2 regions of the Streptomyces sp. NPDC002867 genome follow, and region 1 is predicted to be linked to the other one. Evidence: riboswitches for the same ligand, from Rfam matches in the RefSeq annotation. Region 1 holds a riboswitch; the other holds the start of a gene.
What was found. Region 1 has a riboswitch for cobalamin ahead of ACWD0A_RS03165 (energy-coupling factor ABC transporter permease). Riboswitches for the same ligand answer to the same signal wherever they lie in the genome.
Positions count from the first base shown of each region.

Region 1 (9,590 bases):
GGCCTGGTGAGGTGTGTCGTATCGGAAGAGTGCATGAGATGGCTCTCGCCTTTCATGAAGTGTGTGGCGGCCTGGCTTTCGCGCGTCACGCAGGCCCGGAGGCGTTCCTCGGCCGCCACCGGGCACGCGCGCTGCGGCTGAAGACGTGGCCTATGTCCGCCACTGGCACAAGGCGCACAGAGTCGAGCGCCCTGGCACAGCTCTTTCGGTGCCCGACGGCACAGGACGGGGCGCCTCGTGGTGCGCCGCGGCCCGCGTCACCGTCGCCAAAGGCGCCGGCTTCGTGATGTCGGTCGGCTGGGTGCGTGATTGCGGGCGGGCTGCTCCCTGCGGCCCGGAACCGGAGGACGAGCACGACGAATCACCCGGCGTCACGGCACGGGGCGGCGGTGATTTCGCCAAGGAGGCCGACGCGACAGCCGAGGCCACGGAGGCTGCGCTGTGATCGTGACCAGCCGCATGCGCCGATCGAGAACAGTCGGGCGCGGTCAGCAGCAGCACGCTCAGAAGCAGGACGAGCAGCCGCGGTCGGCGGTGGACGGCATGCGGGTGTGACGGGACACGGAAGGGCGAACGCACGGTTCCTCCGCAGGCGGCCGTCGGACGCCAAGGGCGCGTCGGACGGTGGGCAGGGAATGGGGCAGGTTCGGGACATAGCCGCAGAGGTTCGTCGCACCGGCGGTCTCGGGAGCCGGTGCCGCTCACGGCAATGGCCGACCTCGTCACGCCTCAGGAACACGGATGAGAAGGCGTCACGGGGACGACGGGAAAGCCGCGCGGATCCTAGATCTGAAGAACTGTGGCTCTTATCGCCGTACTGGGCAGAGGTCGGGCCGAGGGGGCGTCACCGAAGTCACCCGAGGCAGGGCGGCCCAGAACGGCCGTCCCTTGCTCGATAGGTGTGCAGGCACGCGGAGCTGCCGGAACGGGCGTCTGCTCGGGCTGGCCCGGCACACACTCCTGAGCCGCGTGCGAGGGGCCGTGTTCGCCCCCGTGATGGTCCATCGGTCCGTGGGGAGCCGCATGCCGGTCGATGCCGTTCGATGCGGACACAGCCGCTCTGTCGAGGTGACCGGTGATCCCGTCCATGCTCACGCCGTGCGCGTACACGAAGGCGAAGAGCGTGATCGCCACCCACAGCAGGCGCAGCGGACCCGCAGAGGAGCGGGCCCGCGGCATGCGGGAAGTCGACCGAGCCGTGACCATGCCGTGATCTTAACCACTCGCCTTGCCGTCCGCCCGCCACCAAGTCCCCCACGGCCCGCGTTTGGCCGGAATCCGGTGCGCGGACGGCAAGAGCCCTGGACGGGAGGAAGCGGTTCAGGCCCTTTGTCTGCCGATACCCGGCACAAAGCGTCCGACTCGGGCCGTGTAGACGGCGTACCCGCCTCCGTGCAGGTCGGCCAGATACGGCTCCTCGACGACGCGGACCTGGAGTTGGACCGCGGCCACCAGGGCCGCCAGCGCAAGGACCGCGACGGGATTGGGCACCATCAGCACGAGACCGGTTGCGGTGACGGCCATGGCGGTGAAGACCGGGTTGCGCACGTGCGCGAACAGGCCGGCGGTGACCAGGGCTGTGTGCTCGTTGTCGTCCACGCCCACGCGCCAGGAGGCGCCCATATCTGTTTGGGCCGCCAGAGTGAGTGCCGTCCCGGCCAGGGTGATGGCCAGTCCCGTCCAGTGCAGGACCGGACTGTCGGTGCCCGGCAGTTCGCGGAGGCCGGCGAGTGCGGCCACGGGTGCGGTCCCGCCCCCGATCAGGGCGGCGACGAACAGAACGCCGGCCCACCAGGAGGCTGAACCAGGGCGGCCGGAGGTGCCGCGGAAGCCGGCGTCGCCGGTACGACGGCGCTGTACGACCGCACGGATACCGAAGGCCGTCACCATCCAGCCGAGGTACAGGACCAGCGCCGTCCAGGCCCATCCGTTCATCGCCGGGCCTCCTTCACCGGGGCGCAGCAGGCAAAGCCGGGACGGCAGCCGCATGCGTCTCCGGCCACCTCGCCGTCCGCAGGTGCTGTCACGGCGGCGGGGGCCGCGCGGCAGCCCTTGCCCCGCCAGGCGCCGCGGCGGGCCGGGGACGGCCCGAGGGACATCACGGTCATCAGCAGCAGCCCTTCTCGTCCGCCTCGGCGCATGTGCGGTCGGACTCGACGGCGACCACGGCGGTGCGCAGGTCGTCGAGCACATGCCCGAGGCGCTCGTCGGCCAGTTCGTACCGCGTGCGGCGGCCGTCGGGCACGGTGACGACCAGGCCGCAGTCCCGCAGGCACGCCAGGTGGTTCGACAGCCGGGTTCGGGAGATGCCGAGGGCGTCCGCGAGGTCGGACGGGTAGGCGGGTGCCTCGCGCAGGGCGAGCAGGAGCCGGCAACGGATCGGGTCGGCGAGCGCACGGCCGAACCGCACCAGCACCTCGATGTCGGGAGCAACAGGCAGCACACGCCGAGAGTACATGGAATTCTGAATTCACGAATTTCTGGACAGTTACCCTGCGGCCGTCCCCGACAACCCCGGGATCCCGGCGCGAACACGGAGGCCCGCATCCAGGGGAACGGCGCGGATACGTCGGTCGGCAATCGACGCGTCGTTTCCCCTTCAAGCGCGTCTCTTCGATACTGGGTGCGGCAGCCATCAAGAGCGACAACAGAGACGGAAACGTGCCTGACGGGCAGTCAGGAAAGTCAGCATCGAGTCAGCAGCCCCGCCGGACACCGACGGACGTCGCCACCGGCCGCCAAGAGCCACCGCCGCCTACCTACCTGCTGACCAGGTAAAACCTGCTCAGGGCCCTAGCTGGAACTCCCCCAGGAGGAACCGTTGAGAATGCTCATCAACGTCCCGGAGACCGTCGTCGCGGATGCGCTGCGCGGGATGGCCGCCGCGTATCCCGACCTCAATGTCGACGTGGACAACCGCGTGATCGTCCGGCGGGACGCACCGGTCGCCGGCAAGGTCGCGCTCGTCTCCGGGGGCGGGTCGGGGCACGAGCCGCTGCACGGCGGGTTCGTCGGGCCCGGGATGCTGGACGGAGCCTGTCCGGGCGAGGTGTTCACCAGTCCCGTGCCGGACCAGATGGTGAAGGCCGCCGCCGCTGTCGAGAGCGGTGCGGGGGTGCTGTTCGTCGTGAAGAACTACACCGGCGACGTGCTCAACTTCCAGATGGCCGCGGAGCTCGCCGAGGACGAGGGCGTTCGGCTCGCCACCGTGCTGGTCGACGACGACGTCGCCGTGACGGACAGCCTGTACACGGCGGGCCGGCGCGGCACCGGTGCGACCCTGTTCGTGGAGAAGATCGCGGGCGCCGCCGCCGAGGAGGGCGCCCCGCTGGAGCGGGTCGAGTCCCTCGCCCGCCAGGTGAACGCGTCCTCCCGCAGTTTCGGCGTCGCGCTCAGCGCCTGCAGCACTCCCGCCAAGGGCGGGCCCACCTTCGACCTGCCCCCGGGCGAGCTGGAGTTGGGCGTCGGCATCCACGGCGAGCCGGGCCGCGAGCGGCGGGCGATGATGACCGCGCGGGAGATCGCGGACTTCGCCGTGGGAGCGGTCCTCGACGACCTGCGCCCCACCGGCCCGGTCATCGCCCTCGTCAACGGAATGGGCGGCACCCCCCTGCTGGAGCTGTACGGGTTCAACGCCGAGGTGCAGCGGGTGCTGACCGAGCGCGACGTGGCGGTGGCCCGCACGCTCGTCGGCAACTACGTGACCTCGCTCGACATGGCCGGCTGCTCGGTGACGCTGTGCCAGGTGGACGAGGAGCTGCTGCGGTTGTGGGACGCGCCGGTGCAGACGCCCGCCCTGCGGTGGGGACGCTGAGCCTCGCCCCGCCCCCTCCCGAACCGATCATCCGAACCGAGGAGATCCCGTGCTCGACGCCGCATTCTTCCGACGCTGGCTCACGGCCGCCGCCGCGGCCGTGAACCGTGAGGCCGACCGTCTGACCGAGCTGGATTCCGCGATCGGTGACGCCGATCACGGCACCAATCTCCAGCGCGGGTTCGCGGCCGTCGTCGCGGCCCTGGACAAGGAGCCGCCGACCGCGCCCGGAGCCGTACTGGTCCTGGCGGGACGGCAGTTGATCTCGACGGTCGGCGGGGCCTCCGGACCGCTGTACGGGACGCTGCTGCGCCGTGCCGGCAAGGCCCTCGGCGACGACGCCGAGGTGAGCGCGGGGCAGCTGGCCGAGGCGCTGCGGGCGGGCGTCGAGGCCGTGGCGCAGCTGGGCGGGGCGAAGGCGGGCGACAAGACGATGCTGGACGCCCTGGAGCCCGCGGTGGCGGCGCTCGGCGACAGCACGGAGTCGTTCGCCGCGGCCCGGGAGGCGGCCGAGCAGGGGGCGCTGGCGACGGTGCCGTTGCAGGCGCGCAAGGGCAGGGCCAGCTATCTCGGCGAGCGCAGCATCGGGCACCAGGACCCGGGGGCGACGTCGTCGGCGCTGCTGGTGGCCACGCTCGCCGAGACGGCGGAGGCGGCCGTATGAGCGACACCGCCCAGCGGGTCGGGATCGTGCTGGTGTCGCACAGCGCGGACGTGGCGCGCTCGGTCGCCGCGCTGGCGCGCGGGCTCGCGGGCGGCGGGGAACTCGCGCCGGTCGCCGCGGCGGGCGGCACGCCGGACGGCGGTCTCGGCACCAGCTCCGAGCTGGTCTCCGCCGCGGCGGCGGAGGTGGACCGCGGCGCGGGCGTGGCCGTGCTGGTCGATCTGGGCAGCGCCGTGCTCACGGTGAAGGCCCTTCTCGCCGAGGGCGACGAACTTCCCGACGGCACCCGGCTCGTGGATGCCCCGTTCGTGGAGGGCGCGGTGGCCGCGGTGGTGACCGCGTCGGCCGGGGGCGACCTGGACGCCGTGGAGGCGGCGGCCTCGGAGGCGTACGGGTACCGCAAGGAGTGACGGGAGCGGTGCGTGCGGCCGGGTGTGGCGAACGGCTCACCCGGCCGCGGGCCGGTGCACCCGTGCGCGGCTTGTGATGTCGCTGGTCGGCGCACTACTGTCACGGAGCCTTGGTGTTCGGGAAACCGGTGCGGTACCGGTGCGGCCCTCGCCACTGTGATCGGGAAGTCCGGCTCCACCCCTCAGGGGAAGTCACTGGGCCACCGCGCGAGAGCGCGGTGCCTGGGAAGGCGGAGTCACGGGCGGCATGACCCGTCAGCCAGGAGACCGGCCGGGGCGCGTTGTCCATCCACGAGGTGCTGGAGAGGGTCTCCCGACCATGCATATAGCCGAGGGGTACCTGCCCCCGTTGCACGCCGCCGCCTGGGGCGTCGCGGCCGCCCCGTTCGTCGTCCACGGTGTACGTGCCCTGACGCGCGAGGTCAAGGCCCACCCCGAGTCCACCCTGCTGCTCGGCGCCTCCGGCGCCTTCACCTTCGTGCTGTCCGCCCTGAAGATCCCGTCGGTGACCGGCAGCTGCTCCCATCCGACCGGCACCGGGCTGGGCGCGATCCTGTTCCGTCCGCCGATCATGGCGGTGCTCGGCACGATCACCCTGCTGTTCCAGGCCCTGTTGCTGGCGCACGGCGGTCTCACCACGCTCGGCGCCAACGTGTTCTCCATGGCGATCGTCGGTCCATGGGCCGGTTACGGGGTCTACCGGCTGCTGCGGCGGTCGGGTGTCCCGCTGATGGTCGCCGTGTTCTTCGGCGCGTTCGTCGCCGACCTGTCGACGTACTGCGTCACCAGCGTGCAGCTCGCGCTGGCCTTCCCCGACCCGAGCAGCGGATTCGCGGGCGCGCTCGCCAAGTTCGGCGGCATCTTCGCGCTCACGCAGATCCCGCTCGCGGTGAGCGAGGGGCTGCTCACCGTGCTGGTGATGCGACTGCTCAGCCAGTCCAGCAAGGGCGACCTGGCCCGTCTCGGCGTCCTGGTCCCGGGCGCGAGGAAGGAGGCCGTGGTCCGATGAGCCGTAACGCGAGGATCAATACGCTGCTGTTGCTGGCCGTGGCGGCGCTGGCCGTCCTGCCGCTCGTACTGGGGCTCGGCGACCACAGGGAGGAGCCGTTCACCGGCTCCGACGCGCAGGCGGAGACGGCGATCACGGAGCTGGAGCCGGACTACGAGCCGTGGTTCTCCCCGCTGTACGAGCCGCCGTCGGCCGAGATCGAGTCGGCGCTGTTCGCACTCCAGGCCGCGCTCGGCGCGGGGGTGCTGGCGTACTACTTCGGCCTGCGCAGAGGACGCAGGCAGGGTGAGGAGCGGGCCGCGGCGCGCGCGGGCGCCCTCCCGGGAGAGGCCGCCGGAGAGGCGCCCGGAGCGGAGCCCGGCAGCGGGGACGCCCCGGCCGCGAAGCTGCCGTAGGCGCCGATGCTCCCGATCGACGCGGCGGCGCACAGCAGTCGCTGGCGCCGCCGCCATCCCTGTGAGAAGGCCGTGCTCGGGCTGGGGCTGACGGTGACGGCCGTGTGCCTGCCGCCTTGGCCCGGCGCCGTTCTCGTGGCCGCCGCCTCCCTCGCCGTCCTGCTGGGCCCGGCCGGGGTCGCGCCCCGGCAGCTGTGGCGGGCCTTCCGCATCCCCCTCGGGTTCTGTGTCACCGGGGCGCTGCCGCTGTTGTTCGCCGTGGGCGGCGAGGCGGGGCCGGTGGCGTTGGCGCCCGACGGTCCCGAGCACGCCGCCGCGCTGCTGCTGCGGACCTCGGCGGCGTCGCTCGGGGTGCTGCTGTTCGCGTTCACCACGCCGGTCTCCGACGTCCTGCCCCGGCTGGTACGGGCGGGCGTGCCGCCGGCGGTGGTGGACGTGGCGCTGGTGATGTACCGGATCAGTTTCCTGCTGCTGGACGCGATGAGCCGGGTCCGCCAGGCGCAGGCGGCCCGTCTCGGCCACACGAGCCAGGCGGCGGCGTGGCGTTCGCTGGCGGGGCTGGGAGCGACCGCGTTCGTCCGCGCCTTCGACCGGGCCGGCCGGCTTCAGGCCGGGCTCGCCGGACGCGGTTACGACGGCACGCTGAGGGTCCTCGTGCCGCGTGCGTCCGTGTCGCGCCCCTTCCTCGTCGCCGTGGCCGCGCTGCTGGCAGGCATCGTGCTGCTCACCCATCTGCTGGAAAGGTTCGTCCTGTGATCGTTGAGCTCGTCGACGCCGGTTTCGCGTACGAGGACGGGCCCGTCGTGCTGAGCGGCGTCGGCCTCGCGCTCCGGGAGGGCCGCTCCACGGCTCTGCTGGGGCGCAACGGCAGCGGAAAAACCACCCTGCTGCGGCTGTTGAGCGGCGGGCTGCGCCCGGCGACGGGCCACGTCCGGCTGGACGGCGAGCCGGTGACGTACGACCGTGCCGGGCTGACCCGGCTGCGGACGAGCGTGCAGCTGGTGGTGCAGGACCCCGACGACCAGCTGTTCGCGGCGTCGGTCGAACAGGACGTGTCGTTCGGCCCGATGAACCTCGGGCTGCCGGAGGAGCAGGTACGCGCCCGGGTGGACGAGGCGCTGGCGGCGATGGACATCGTGGCGCTGCGGGACCGGCCGACGCATCTTCTCTCGTACGGACAGCGCAAACGGGCGGCGATCGCGGGCGCGGTGGCGATGCGGCCGCGCGTGCTCATTCTGGACGAGCCGACGGCGGGGCTCGATCCGCATGGCCAGGAGCGGCTGCTGGAGGTGCTGGGCACGCTGGGCGCGTCCGGTACGACGGTGGTCATGGCGACCCACGACGTGGATCTGGCCCTGCGCTGGGCGGACGATGCGGCCGTCCTCGCGCCGACGGGCCTGCGCACCGGTCCCGTCGCGGAACTGCTCGCGGACCAGGCCCTGCTGGACGCGGCGCGCCTGCGGAGGCCGTGGGGCACGGCGGTGGCGGAACTGCTGAGGTCGCACGGCCTGCTCGCCCCTGCGGAAACGGGGCCCCGCACCCCGGAGGACCTGTCCCACTGGGCTGCGGGCCCGGCCCGGGCCGGCACGGAGTAACCCCGCCGCGCGTGGCGGGCCGTCGCGCGAGGCCCCGGGCTCTCGGAAAAGCCGGGGCGGCGGCCCGTGTCGCCACGGCGGCGAGGCGCCCGGCCGGGACGCCGGCCCGTACCACGTACGGACGCAGCCCGGCCGCCGGTCGTCGGGCCGCCCAGCCGACGCATGCCGGCCGGGCCGCCGCAGCGACGGACTGTCCGGCGCGCACGGGAGGCGACGAATCGGCCGCCGTACACGTCCGCGGGGCGCCCCCGGGTCCGGGGCGCCGAAGCCGGCGGTCCGGCCGGACGGTGCACCGGGCACCTGGCCCGCCCTTGGGCCTGCCGGACCCGCAGCGCGGCGCGGGCGCCCCCGGCGGTGTCACACCCCCGTCGCCTCGCGCCAGGACGATTCCCGCAGCAGGCGCAGGCCGTTGAGGGCGACCAGGACCGTCGAGCCCTCGTGCCCCGCCACGCCCAGGGGCAGCGGGAGGTGGCCCGCCAGGTCCCACACCACCAGCACGCCGATGCACACCGACGCGATCACGAGGTTCTGCACCACCAGCCTGCGGGCCCGGCGCGAGAGGGCCACCACGGCCGGGACAGTGGCCAGTTCGTCCCGTACGACCACCGCGTCCGCGCTCTCCAGAGCCAGGTCCGAGCCCGCGCGGCCCATCGCGATGCCGGTGTGGGCGGCGGCGAGCGCGGGCGCGTCGTTCACGCCGTCGCCGACGATCAGTACCTTCTCCCCCGCCTCCTGCCACGCGCGCACGGCGGCGACCTTCTCCTCGGGCAGCAGGCCGGCCCGTACGTCCTCGATGCCCGCCTCGCCGGCCACCCGCGCGGCCGCGCGGGCGTTGTCGCCGGTCAGCAACGTCGGCGTGCGGCCCGTGAGGCGGGCGAGCGCGGCGACCGCCTGCGGCGCCCCGGACCGGAGCCGGTCGTCGACGGCGAGCACGGCCACCGGCACCCCGTCGGCCTCGACGAGGACGGCCGTACGGCCCTCGGCCTCCACCTCGACGGCCGCCGCGCACTCCTCGGCGAGCAGGGCGGCGGGGCTTCCCACGCGCACCGTGCTGCCGTCGACGCTCGCCGAGACGCCGCGTCCGGGCGTCGACGCGAACTGCCGCGCCCCCGGCAGCCGCAGGCCGCGTTCACGCGCGGCCGCGACGATCGCGCGGCCGAGCGGGTGCTCGCTGTGGACCTCGGCGGCCGCCGCGAGGGCCAGCGCACGGTCCTTCGTGACTCCCGCGTCCGGCAGCACGCGCACCTCGGCGACGCGCGGCGAACCCTCCGTCAGCGTGCCGGTCTTGTCGAGAGCGGCGCGGTCGATCTCGCCCAGACGCTCCATCGCGACGGCGGACTTGACGAGCACTCCGTGGCGTCCGGCGTTGGCGATGGCGGAGAGCAGCGGCGGCATGGTGGCGAGCACGACGGCGCACGGCGAGGCGACGATCATGAAGGTCATGGCGCGCAGCAGGGTGCTCGTGAAGTCGGCGCCGAAGGCGAGCGGCACGGTGAGCAGGGCGAGCGTGGCGACCACGACACCGGTCGAGTAGCGCTGTTCGACCTTCTCGATGAAGAGCTGGGTGGGCGCCTTGGTGGCGCTCGCCTCCTCGACCATGGCGACGATGCGGGCGATGACCGACCGGGCGGCGTCCTTGTCGACGCGGACGCGCAGGGAGCCGGTGCCGTTCAGGGTGCCCGCGTAGACGGTGTCACCGGCGC
Region 1 covers NZ_JBSFUR010000003.1:8,377-17,966, reverse strand. Annotated here, with positions in the region: gene ACWD0A_RS03205 (PLP-dependent cysteine synthase family protein) at 1-35, opposite strand, end outside; gene ACWD0A_RS03200 (hypothetical protein) at 209-445, shown strand; gene ACWD0A_RS03195 (hypothetical protein) at 1,076-1,213, shown strand; gene ACWD0A_RS03190 (methyltransferase family protein) at 1,321-1,935, opposite strand; gene ACWD0A_RS03185 (ArsR/SmtB family transcription factor) at 2,108-2,443, opposite strand; gene dhaK (dihydroxyacetone kinase subunit DhaK) at 2,822-3,814, shown strand; gene dhaL (dihydroxyacetone kinase subunit DhaL) at 3,864-4,478, shown strand; gene ACWD0A_RS03170 (PTS-dependent dihydroxyacetone kinase phosphotransferase subunit DhaM) at 4,475-4,888, shown strand; cobalamin riboswitch at 4,983-5,178, shown strand; gene ACWD0A_RS03165 (energy-coupling factor ABC transporter permease) at 5,208-5,897, shown strand; gene ACWD0A_RS03160 (energy-coupling factor ABC transporter substrate-binding protein) at 5,894-6,292, shown strand; gene cbiQ (cobalt ECF transporter T component CbiQ) at 6,299-7,048, shown strand; gene ACWD0A_RS03150 (energy-coupling factor ABC transporter ATP-binding protein) at 7,045-7,887, shown strand; gene ACWD0A_RS03145 (heavy metal translocating P-type ATPase) at 8,245-9,590, opposite strand, start outside.

Region 2 (9,590 bases), on a different contig from region 1:
GCTCCTCCTTGCGGACGGTGTCCACGACCTCGAAGGCGAAGTTCATGTGCATCGTCTCGTCGCGGAACACCCAGTTGGTGCCCGTCGCCAGTCCGTGCAGCAGTCCGCGCGAGCGGAACCAGTAGACGTAGGCGAAGGCGCCGTAGAAGAACAGCCCCTCGATGCAGGCGGCGAAGCAGATCAGGTTGAGCAGGAAACGGCGGCGGTCGGCCCGCGTCTCCAGGCGGTCGATCTTCTCGACCGAGTCCATCCACGTGAAGCAGAACTGCGCCTTCTCGCGGATGGAGGGGATGTTCTCGACGGCGGCGAACGCGGCGGCGCGGTCGTCCGGGTCGGGCAGGTAGGTGTCGAGCAGCGTCAGATAGAACTGGACGTGCACGGCCTCCTCGAAGAGCTGACGGCTCAGGTACAGCCGCGCCTCGGGGGAGTTGATGTGCTTGTAGAGCGTCAGCACCAGGTTGTTCGCCACGATCGAGTCGCCCGTCGCGAAGAACGCGACCAGCCGGCCGATCATGTGCTGCTCGCCCGGCGTCAGCTTGGCGAGGTCGGCGACGTCGGAGTGGAGGTCGACCTCCTCCACCGTCCAGGTGTTCTTGATGGCGTCCCGGTAGCGCTCGTAGAAGTCCGGGTAGCGCATGGGACGCAGGGTCAGTTCGAAGCCCGGGTCGAGCAGGTTCTTGTTCTCCACGGTCATTACTGGCAGGCCTCGCAGGACTCGGGGTTTTCGAGGGAACAGGCGACGGCGTCGGGGCCGGCGGCCGCCTGGACCGGGGGCACCTCCGCCGAAGGCTGGGGGAGGATCGTCGCCTGCGCGGCGCGGGCGATCCTCGTCGCCGGGCGCGAGCGCAGGTAGTACGTCGTCTTCAGGCCCTGCTTCCAGGCGTACGCGTACATCGACGACAGCTTGCCGATGGTCGGCGTCTCCAGGAACAGGTTCAGCGACTGGGACTGGTCGAGGAACGGCGTACGGGCCGCCGCCATGTCGATCAGGCCGCGCTGCGGGATCTCCCAGGCCGTCCGGTACAGCTCGCGCACCTCGGCCGGGATCCAGGTGAAGTCCTGCACCGAGCCGCTGGACTCGCGCAGCGCCTCGCGGGTCTGCGCGTCCCACACGCCGAGCTTCTTCAGCTCGTCCACCAGGTAGGAGTTGACCTGGAGGAACTCGCCGGACAGGGTCTCGCGCTTGAAGAGGTTGGAGACCTGCGGCTCGATGCACTCGTAGACGCCCGCGATCGAGGCGATCGTCGCCGTCGGCGCGATGGCGAGGAGCAGCGAGTTGCGCATGCCGACGGCGGCGATCCGCTCGCGCAGGGCGGCCCAGCGCTCGGGCCAGTTCAGCTCCACGCCGTAGTGGTCCGGGTGCAGAACGCCGCGCGCCGTGCGCGTCTTGTCCCATGCCGGCAGCGGGCCGCTGCGCTCGGCGAGGCCGGCGGACGCCTCGTACGCGGCGAGCATGATGCGCTCGGCGATGCGGGTGGACAGCGCGCGTGCCTCGGGTGAGTCGAAGGGCAGCCGCAGCTTGAAGAAGACGTCCTGGAGGCCCATCGCGCCCAGGCCCACGGGCCGCCACTTGGCGTTGGAGCGCCCGGCCTGCTCGGTCGGGTAGAAGTTGATGTCGACGACCCGGTCGAGGAAGGTGACCGCGGTGCGGACGGTGGCGTCCAGCCGCTCCCAGTCGAGGTACCCGCCGTCGGCTCCCTGCTCGACGAAGGCCCCCAGGTTCACCGAGCCGAGGTTGCAGACGGCCGTCTCGCCGTCGTCGGTGACCTCCAGGATCTCGGTGCACAGGTTGGAGGAGTGGACCGTGTGGCCGGGCTCGGCGGTCTGGTTGGCGGTGCGGTTGGAGGCGTCCTTGAAGGTCATCCAGCCGTTGCCGGTCTGCGCGAGCGTGCGCATCATGCGGCCGTACAGGTCGCGCGCCGGGATGGTCTTGCGGGCCAGGCCCTTGGCCTCGGCGGCGCGGTACGCGGCGTCGAACTCCTCGCCCCACAGGTCGACGAGCTCGGGCACGTCGGCCGGCGAGAACAGCGACCAGTCGGAGCCCGCCTCGACGCGCCGCATGAACTCGTCGGGGATCCAGTGCGCGAGGTTGAGGTTGTGCGTACGCCGGGCGTCCTCGCCGGTGTTGTCGCGCAGCTCCAGGAACTCCTCGACGTCGGCGTGCCAGGTCTCCAGGTAGATCGCGGCGGCGCCCTTGCGCCGGCCGCCCTGGTTCACGGCGGCGACCGAGGCGTCGAGTGTCTTCAGGAACGGGACGATGCCGTTGGAGTGCCCGTTGGTGCCGCGGATCAGCGAACCGCGGGCACGGACGCGCGAGTACGAGAGCCCGATGCCGCCCGCGTGCTTGGACAGGCGCGCGACCTGGTGGTAGCGGTCGTAGATCGAGTCGAGCTCGTCGAGCGGCGAGTCCAGCAGGTAGCAGGACGACATCTGGGGGTGGCGGGTGCCGGAGTTGAAGAGCGTGGGGGAGGAGGGGAGGTAGTCGAGCCGGCTCATCAGGCCGTACAGGTCGGCGACCTCGTCCACCGAGCGGACGCTGTCGTCCTCGGCGAGGCCGCAGGCGACGCGCAGCATGAAGTGCTGCGGCGTCTCCACGACCTGACGGCTGATGGGGTGACGCAGCAGGTAGCGGCTGTAGAGCGTGCGCAGGCCGAAGTAGCCGAAGCGGTCGTCGGCGGCCGGGTCGACGAGCGCGTCGAGCCGGGCCGCGTGCAGCGCCACGAACGCGGCGGTGCGGTCCGCGATCAGGCCCTCGCGATGCCCGACCGCGACGGAGGCCGAGAACGACACGGCGCCCTGGCCGGCGGCCTCGTCCGCGATCGTGCGGGTCAGCAGCCGGGCGGCGAGACGGGAGTAGGCCGGGTCCTCGGAGATCAGACCGGCGGCGGCATCGGTGGCGAGGGAGCGCAGTTCGGCCTCGTCCGATCCGGCGTGCCGCCCGCGCAGCGCGGCGGCGGCGACCCTGCCGGGGTCGGTGTCGGGCAGATCGGCCGTCAGATCCGTGAGGGTCCGCAGCAGGCCGGCCCCGGGACCGGCCGTGGTCTGCTCCGCGGTGCCTGAAGCCGGATCGGCTGGCGCGATGGTCATGTGATGCTCTCCCTCGCTCGGCTCTGGGCCGGCGGGGGAGGCGGGGACCATGCCGGCGCGGGCCCGCGGACGGGCAGCACGAGGCACGGCGTCCACCGGCCCTACCGCGAGGCCCGGACGTCTCGGCACCCGGTTCGGTCGAGCCGGATGCACCGTCGGCAGGTCCTCGGACTTGTCGGGTACGCACAGCGCACCGGATCACACCGTTGCGGGACAGTTCCGGATTCGCACCGGATTCCCCTGCGGCGACAGCCAGATGAGCATACATGTGGGGGCGGGGTGCTGCGCATGCCCCCACATGTTGTGTCTCGCGGGCTCAGAGCTCCAGGGCGTACGTCAGCAGGGGAACGTTCTCGACCGGTGCCCAGTCCCGCTCGGGGGTGCGTACGAAGCCCAGCCGGGCGTATATCCGGTGCGCCGCGTGCATCATCGGCTGCGTCGACAGCACCACGCGCACGCACCCGGGCACCGCCCGGGCCCGGTCGACACAGGTCCGCACCAGCGCCTCGCCCACCCCGCGTCCCCGGGCCTCCTCGGCCACCGACAGCGTCCGGAACTCGGCCTCGCCCGGACCCGCGAGGTCGGCGTACGGGCCGCCGGCGGGAACGAAGGCCACCCCGCCGAGCACGGTTCCCCGCCCGTCCACGGCGACGTACACCTCCGTGTGCGCGGCGCGTCCCGCGACGTCCCGCAGCACCTCCAGATACGGGTCCTCCTCGCCGAAGTCGAGCATTCCGCCGCGCAGATACGCCTGCGCGGTCAGCTCCCCCAGCGCCCCGCACTCCCCGGGTTCGATCCGCCTGATCGTGATGTCCATGCCCGGCAGTGTGCATCAGAGCACGACGAAGGGCCGCCGCATTTCCCTGGGGGGAGATGCGACGGCCCTTGCGTACGCGATCCGTCAGTGGCCGCCGGGGGCGCCCGCCGTGGCCGGCGGCAGTTCCACCTCGACGCCCGGGTCGCCCGCGTCCGCCGTGTAGTCGGACGGGCTGGTCTCGTCGACGCCGTCCGGGGCCTTGGCCGCCTTCAGGACGAAGGTGAGCACCACGGTGACGACGAGGTTCAGCACGAACGCGGTGAGGCCGATGTAGCCGATCTCGCCGATGCCGGGGATCTCGGCCGACGAGCCGCCGAAGTGCTTCTGTGTCGGGCTCGCCACGCCGTAGGCGGCCACCGTGCCGTAGATCATGCCGACCGCCCAGCCGGCGATGAGCGCCCAGCGGTGGAACCAGCGGGTGAACAGGCCGCCCACCAGGGCCGGGAACGTCTGCAGGATCCAGATGCCGCCCAGCAGCTGGAAGTTGATCGCCACGGTCTTGTCCATGGTGAGGACGAAGGCCAGGGCGCCGACCTTGACCAGCAGCGAGACCAGCTTGGAGACCTTGGTCTCCTGCGCCGGGGTCGCGTCGGGCTTGAGGAAGTCCTTGTAGATGTTCCGGGTGAACAGGTTGGCCGCGGCGATGGACATGATGGCCGCGGGGACCAGCGCGCCGATGCCGATCGCCGCGAAGGCGACGCCCGCGAACCAGTCCGGGAACATGTTCTCGAACAGCTGCGGGATGGCCAGCTGACCGTTGGTGACCTTCACGCCCGCCGCGATGGCCATGAAGCCGAGCAGGGCCAGCAGGCCCAGCATCAGCGAGTACAGCGGCAGGATCGTGGTGTTGCGGCGGATCACCTCACGGCTGCGCGAGGACAGCGTCGCCGTGATGGAGTGCGGGTACATGAAGAGCGCGAGCGCCGAGCCCAGGGCCAGGGTGGCGTAGCCCCACTGGCCCATCTCGCCGGGTACCAGGGCGCCGACGGGCTTGTCCGTGGCCGGGTTGATCTGCGAGAACTTCTCTCCGGCGGCGGAGAAGATCGCGTCGAAGCCGCCGAGCTTGATCGGGATGTAGATGATCGCCACCGCGATGACGATGTAGATCAGGGTGTCCTTGACGAAGGCGATCAGCGCCGGCGCACGCAGTCCGGAGGAGTACGTGTAGGCCGCGAGCACACCGAAGGCGATCAGCAGCGGCAGGTCCTTGATGAACCAGTTGGTGTTCTCGCCACCGCCGACGCCCATGACGTCGAGCACGGCCTGGATGCCGACCAACTGGAGCGCGATGTACGGCATCGTGGCGAGGAGGCCGGTGAACGCGACCGCCAGGGACAGGCCCTTGGAACCGAAACGTCCGCGGACGAAGTCGGCAGTCGTCACGTACCCGTGCTTGTGCGACACCGACCACAGGCGCGGCAGGAAGGTGAAGATCAGCGGGTAGACGAGGATCGTGTACGGCACGGCGAAGAAGCCGGCCGCGCCCGCCGCGTAGATGGCCGCCGGCACGGCGACGAAGGTGTATGCGGTGTACAGGTCGCCGCCCAGCAGGAACCAGGTCACCCAGGTGCCGAACGATCTGCCGCCCAGGCCCCATTCGTCGAGGCTGTGCTCGTTCTCGGCCTTGCGCCAGCGGGCGGCCAGGAAGCCCATGACCGTCACGGCCAGGAAGAAGAAGATGAAGACGCCGAGTGCGACGCCGTTCACGCCGTCCTTCATCGGGAGGCACCTCCCTTGCGGGCGCGCTGGTCACGCTGCCACAGCTTGTAGGCGATCATCGTCAGCGCCGTCGACACCACGACCCAGAGCATCTGGTACCAGTAGAAGAACGGCATGCCGATGAACGTCGGCTCGACCTTCGCGTAGGAGCCGACCCAGAGCATCGCCACGAAGGGTGCGAAGAGACAGAGGGCGATGATCACGCGCACCGGTGTGACGACCGGTTGTTTCGCTTCGGGCGCTTCAGGCGCGTCCGGTGCCTCGGGCACTGCTGACATGCGGCTCCGTCCCCTCACTGGTCACCTGTTGTAGTGCGCAGGAAATCTAGGCGAGCCGTTCGAGTCCCGTCACCCCCGGTCCGCATATCGGTACGGCAACGACTTCGCGCCACGGCTGCGCAAAACATGACATGGCGTCGCAACACGCTGCGACGCCATGCCGGACACCCTGTCAGGTGGGGGACGTACGGCTCCGGGGCGCGTGTCTCAGTCCTTCGGCCGCTGGAGCCGAGCGACGAACTTGTAGCGGTCCCCGCGGTACACCGAGCGGACCCACTCCACCGGTTCGCCCTGGGCGTCGAGCGAGTGGCGCGAGAGCATCAGCATCGGCAGGCCGACGTCCGTGCCGAGCAGCCCCGCCTCGCGCGGGGTGGCGAGAGACGTCTCGATCGTCTCCTCGGCCTCGGCGAGATGGACGTCGTACACCTCCGCGAGGGCGGTGTAGAGCGAGGTGTACTTGACGAGCGACCGCCGCAGCGCGGGGAAGCGCTTGGCCGAGAGGTGCGTGGTCTCGATGGCCATGGGCTCGCCGCTGGCCAGCCGCAGGCGCTCGATCCGCAGGACCCGCCCGCCCGTCGAGATGTCGAGCAGCTCCGCCAGCGTGTCGTCGGCTGTGACGTATCCGATGTCCAGCAGCTGGGACGTGGGCTCCAGGCCCTGTGCCCGCATGTCCTCGGTGTACGAGGTGAGCTGCAGCGCCTGGGAGACCTTGGGCTTGGCGACGAACGTGCCCTTGCCCTGGATGCGCTCCAGCCGGCCTTCCACGACGAGTTCCTGGAGCGCCTGCCGCACGGTCGTGCGCGAGGTGTCGAACTCGGCGGCGAGCGTGCGCTCCGGCGGCACCGGAGTCCCGGGCGGCAGTGTCTCGGTCATGTCGAGCAAGTGCCGCTTCAGCCGGTAGTACTTGGGCACGCGCGCGGTACGGGCGCCTGCTGCCCCGCTCTCGGCTTCGGTGCCGGCCCCGTCCGTGGTCATGACCCGCCTTCCCGACTGCTGCGCTCCTGCCGTCACCGGCTCCTCCGTCTGTAGCGGCTCACATGGTGGCACGGACCGCTCGCGGGTCGTCGCCCTCCCTCAGGTGTCGGTCCGATAACGGACGCGACTGCCCTTCTTATACACCCTTGACACCCCCAAAGGTCTAGGCCAAGCTCCCGGTACTGGTCTAAACCATTAAAGATCAGATCCCGGCCCCAGGGCAGAATCCGGCGCGCCATTGTCAAGTGCTGCGCGACTCCCGGGTGGTGGGGGGGACTCTTGCATCCCTTGAGGAGGGTGGCGTGAAGCGCAATCTCGTAGCAGCGGTGGGTGTGGCGGCCATGATGGCCTCGGTCGCGGCGTGCGGTTCGGACGGCGGCGGCGAGGCGGCCAAGAATCCGAAGGACCGCAAGGAGACGCTGACCGTCTGGCTGATGGTCGACGCGCAGTCCACGTGGCCCGAGCTGGTGAAGGACGTCAATGACCGGTTCAACGCCAAGTACCCGGGCGTGAAGGTCAACGTCCAGTACCAGCAGTGGGCGGACAAGACCAAGAAGCTCGACGCGGCGCTCTCCGGCGACAAGTTCCCGGACGTCGTCGAGCTCGGCAACACCGAGACCATGACGTACATCCTCAACGGGGCGCTCGGCGAGATCGACCCGAAGAAGTACGAGAACGCGGACACCTGGATCGGCGGCCTCAAGGACACCTGCTCCTACGAGGGCAAGCAGTACTGCGTGCCGTACTACGCCGGTGCGCGCGTGGCCATCTACAACAAGGACATGTTCAAGGCGGGCGCGGGCGTCGAGACCCTGCCCACCACCGAGGCCGAGCTGACGGCCGCCCTGGACAAGGTCCAGGAGAAGTACGGCAAGGACAAGGCGTTCTCGCCGCTCTACCTGCCCGGCCGCTACTGGTACGCCGCCATGTCCTACGTCGCCGCGTACGGGGGCGAGATCGCCACCTACGACGAGGGCACGAAGGAGTGGAAGTCCGCTCTGTCCACGCCCGAGGCGCAGAAGGGCATCAAGCACTTCGTCGACCTGGTCGACAAGTACAACCACGGCGACAAGACCAAGGACGAACAGGACCACGCCAACGTCATGGCCAACGAGAAGGCCGCGCTGCTGTACGGCAACGGCTGGGAGGCCGGCAGCGTCACCGACCCGGCGGGCAACGGCAACGCCAAGCTCAAGGACAAGATCCTCACCGCGGGAATGCCCGGCCCGAACGGCAAGGCGCTCCCCTCCTTCATCGGCGGCTCCGACCTCGCCACCATCTCCAAGTCCAAGGTCCAGGACCTCGGCGAGGAGTGGATCTCGATGTTCACCGGCGCCAAGTCGCAGGAGGTGCTGGCCTCCAAGAACATCCTGCCGAACAACACCAAGCAGCTGGAGCCGCTGAAGGCCAAGCCGGAGACCGCTCCGATCGCCAATGCGGTGCCGGACGCCTGGTTCACCCCGATCGCGCCGGGCTGGGCCGCGATCGAGAAGAAGGAGGTCCTGGAGCTGATGCTGCTGGACATCATCAAGGGCACGCCGGTCGAGGAAGCCACCAAGAAGGCCGACGAGGAGATCGACAAGCTGATCAACGAGCAGTCCTGACTCCGGACTTCTCACCGCGTCGACCAGCGGCGGGGGCGGCGGACCGTGCCTCGGCACGCGCACCGCCCCCGCACTCCGGTACCTCCCGGCCCGTACGTCCGAACGGAAGGCTCAGCACCCATGAGTGCCGCCGACATGAAAGCAGCCGACCCGGTGGTGCCCGTAGCGCGGCACCCCGAGGGGCCCGGCACCCAGCAGCCGAAGGGGCAGGCGCCCAGGCCCCGCAAGGCCGGTGCGCTGCTGCCGTACCTGCTCATCGGCCCGACCATCCTCGCGATCGCCGCGGTCTTCGTGTGGCCGCTGGTCAAGACGGCGGTCATGTCCTTCCAGGACGTCGGCCGCAAGGAGCTGTGGACCGGCGAGCCGGCCCCCTGGGTCGGCTTCCAGCAGTTCACCGACATCTTCCGGGACGGCGCCTTCTGGGACTCGGTCGTCCTCACCGTCGTGTTCATGGCCGCCTGTGTCGTCACCACGCTCGCGGCCGGCCTCGCGATCTCGCTGATGATGCAGCGCATGTCCACCTGGGCGCGGCTGCTGCTGACCGCGGCGCTGATCGCCGCCTGGTCCATCCCGCTGATGGTGGCGGCCTCGATCTTCCGCTGGTTCGCCGACTCGGACTACGGCGTCGCCAACATGGTCCTGTCGAAGTACCTGGGACTGGACTTCCAGGGCCACAACTGGTTCCTCGACCACAAGCAGGGCTTCCTCGTCATCGGCGCCGTGGTGGTCTGGGGCGCGATCCCCTTCGTCGCCATCACGCTGTACGCCGCGCTCACCCAGGTCCCCAGGGAGCTGGAGGAGGCCGCGTCCATCGACGGCGTGGGCGCGTTCGGCAACTTCCGCTACGTGATCTTCCCGGTCATCAAGCCGGTGTTCCAGATGGTGGCCACACTGTCCGTCATCTGGGACTTCAACGTCCTCGGCCAGGTCTGGCTGATGCGCGGCACCAAGCCCGAGCCCGAGTACGAGGTGCTCGGCCTCTACGCCTTCAACAAGGCCTTCGAGTCCAACTCCTTCAGCCAGGGCGCCGCGATCTCCCTGATCACGGTGCTCCTGCTGTCCGGCGTGGCCGTCTACTACCTGCGCCAGCTGCTCAAGATCGGAGAGGTC
Region 2 covers NZ_JBSFUR010000035.1:54,236-63,825, reverse strand. Annotated here, with positions in the region: gene ACWD0A_RS26375 (ribonucleotide-diphosphate reductase subunit beta) at 1-694, opposite strand, end outside; gene ACWD0A_RS26370 (ribonucleoside-diphosphate reductase subunit alpha) at 694-3,087, opposite strand; cobalamin riboswitch at 3,228-3,359, opposite strand; gene ACWD0A_RS26365 (GNAT family N-acetyltransferase) at 3,404-3,904, opposite strand; gene mctP (monocarboxylate uptake permease MctP) at 3,989-5,623, opposite strand; gene ACWD0A_RS26355 (DUF3311 domain-containing protein) at 5,620-5,901, opposite strand; gene ACWD0A_RS26350 (GntR family transcriptional regulator) at 6,109-6,876, opposite strand; gene ACWD0A_RS26345 (sugar ABC transporter substrate-binding protein) at 7,179-8,480, shown strand; gene ACWD0A_RS26340 (carbohydrate ABC transporter permease) at 8,601-9,590, shown strand, end outside.
Region 2: another riboswitch for cobalamin. It lies ahead of ACWD0A_RS26370 (ribonucleoside-diphosphate reductase subunit alpha); the one in region 1 lies ahead of ACWD0A_RS03165 (energy-coupling factor ABC transporter permease).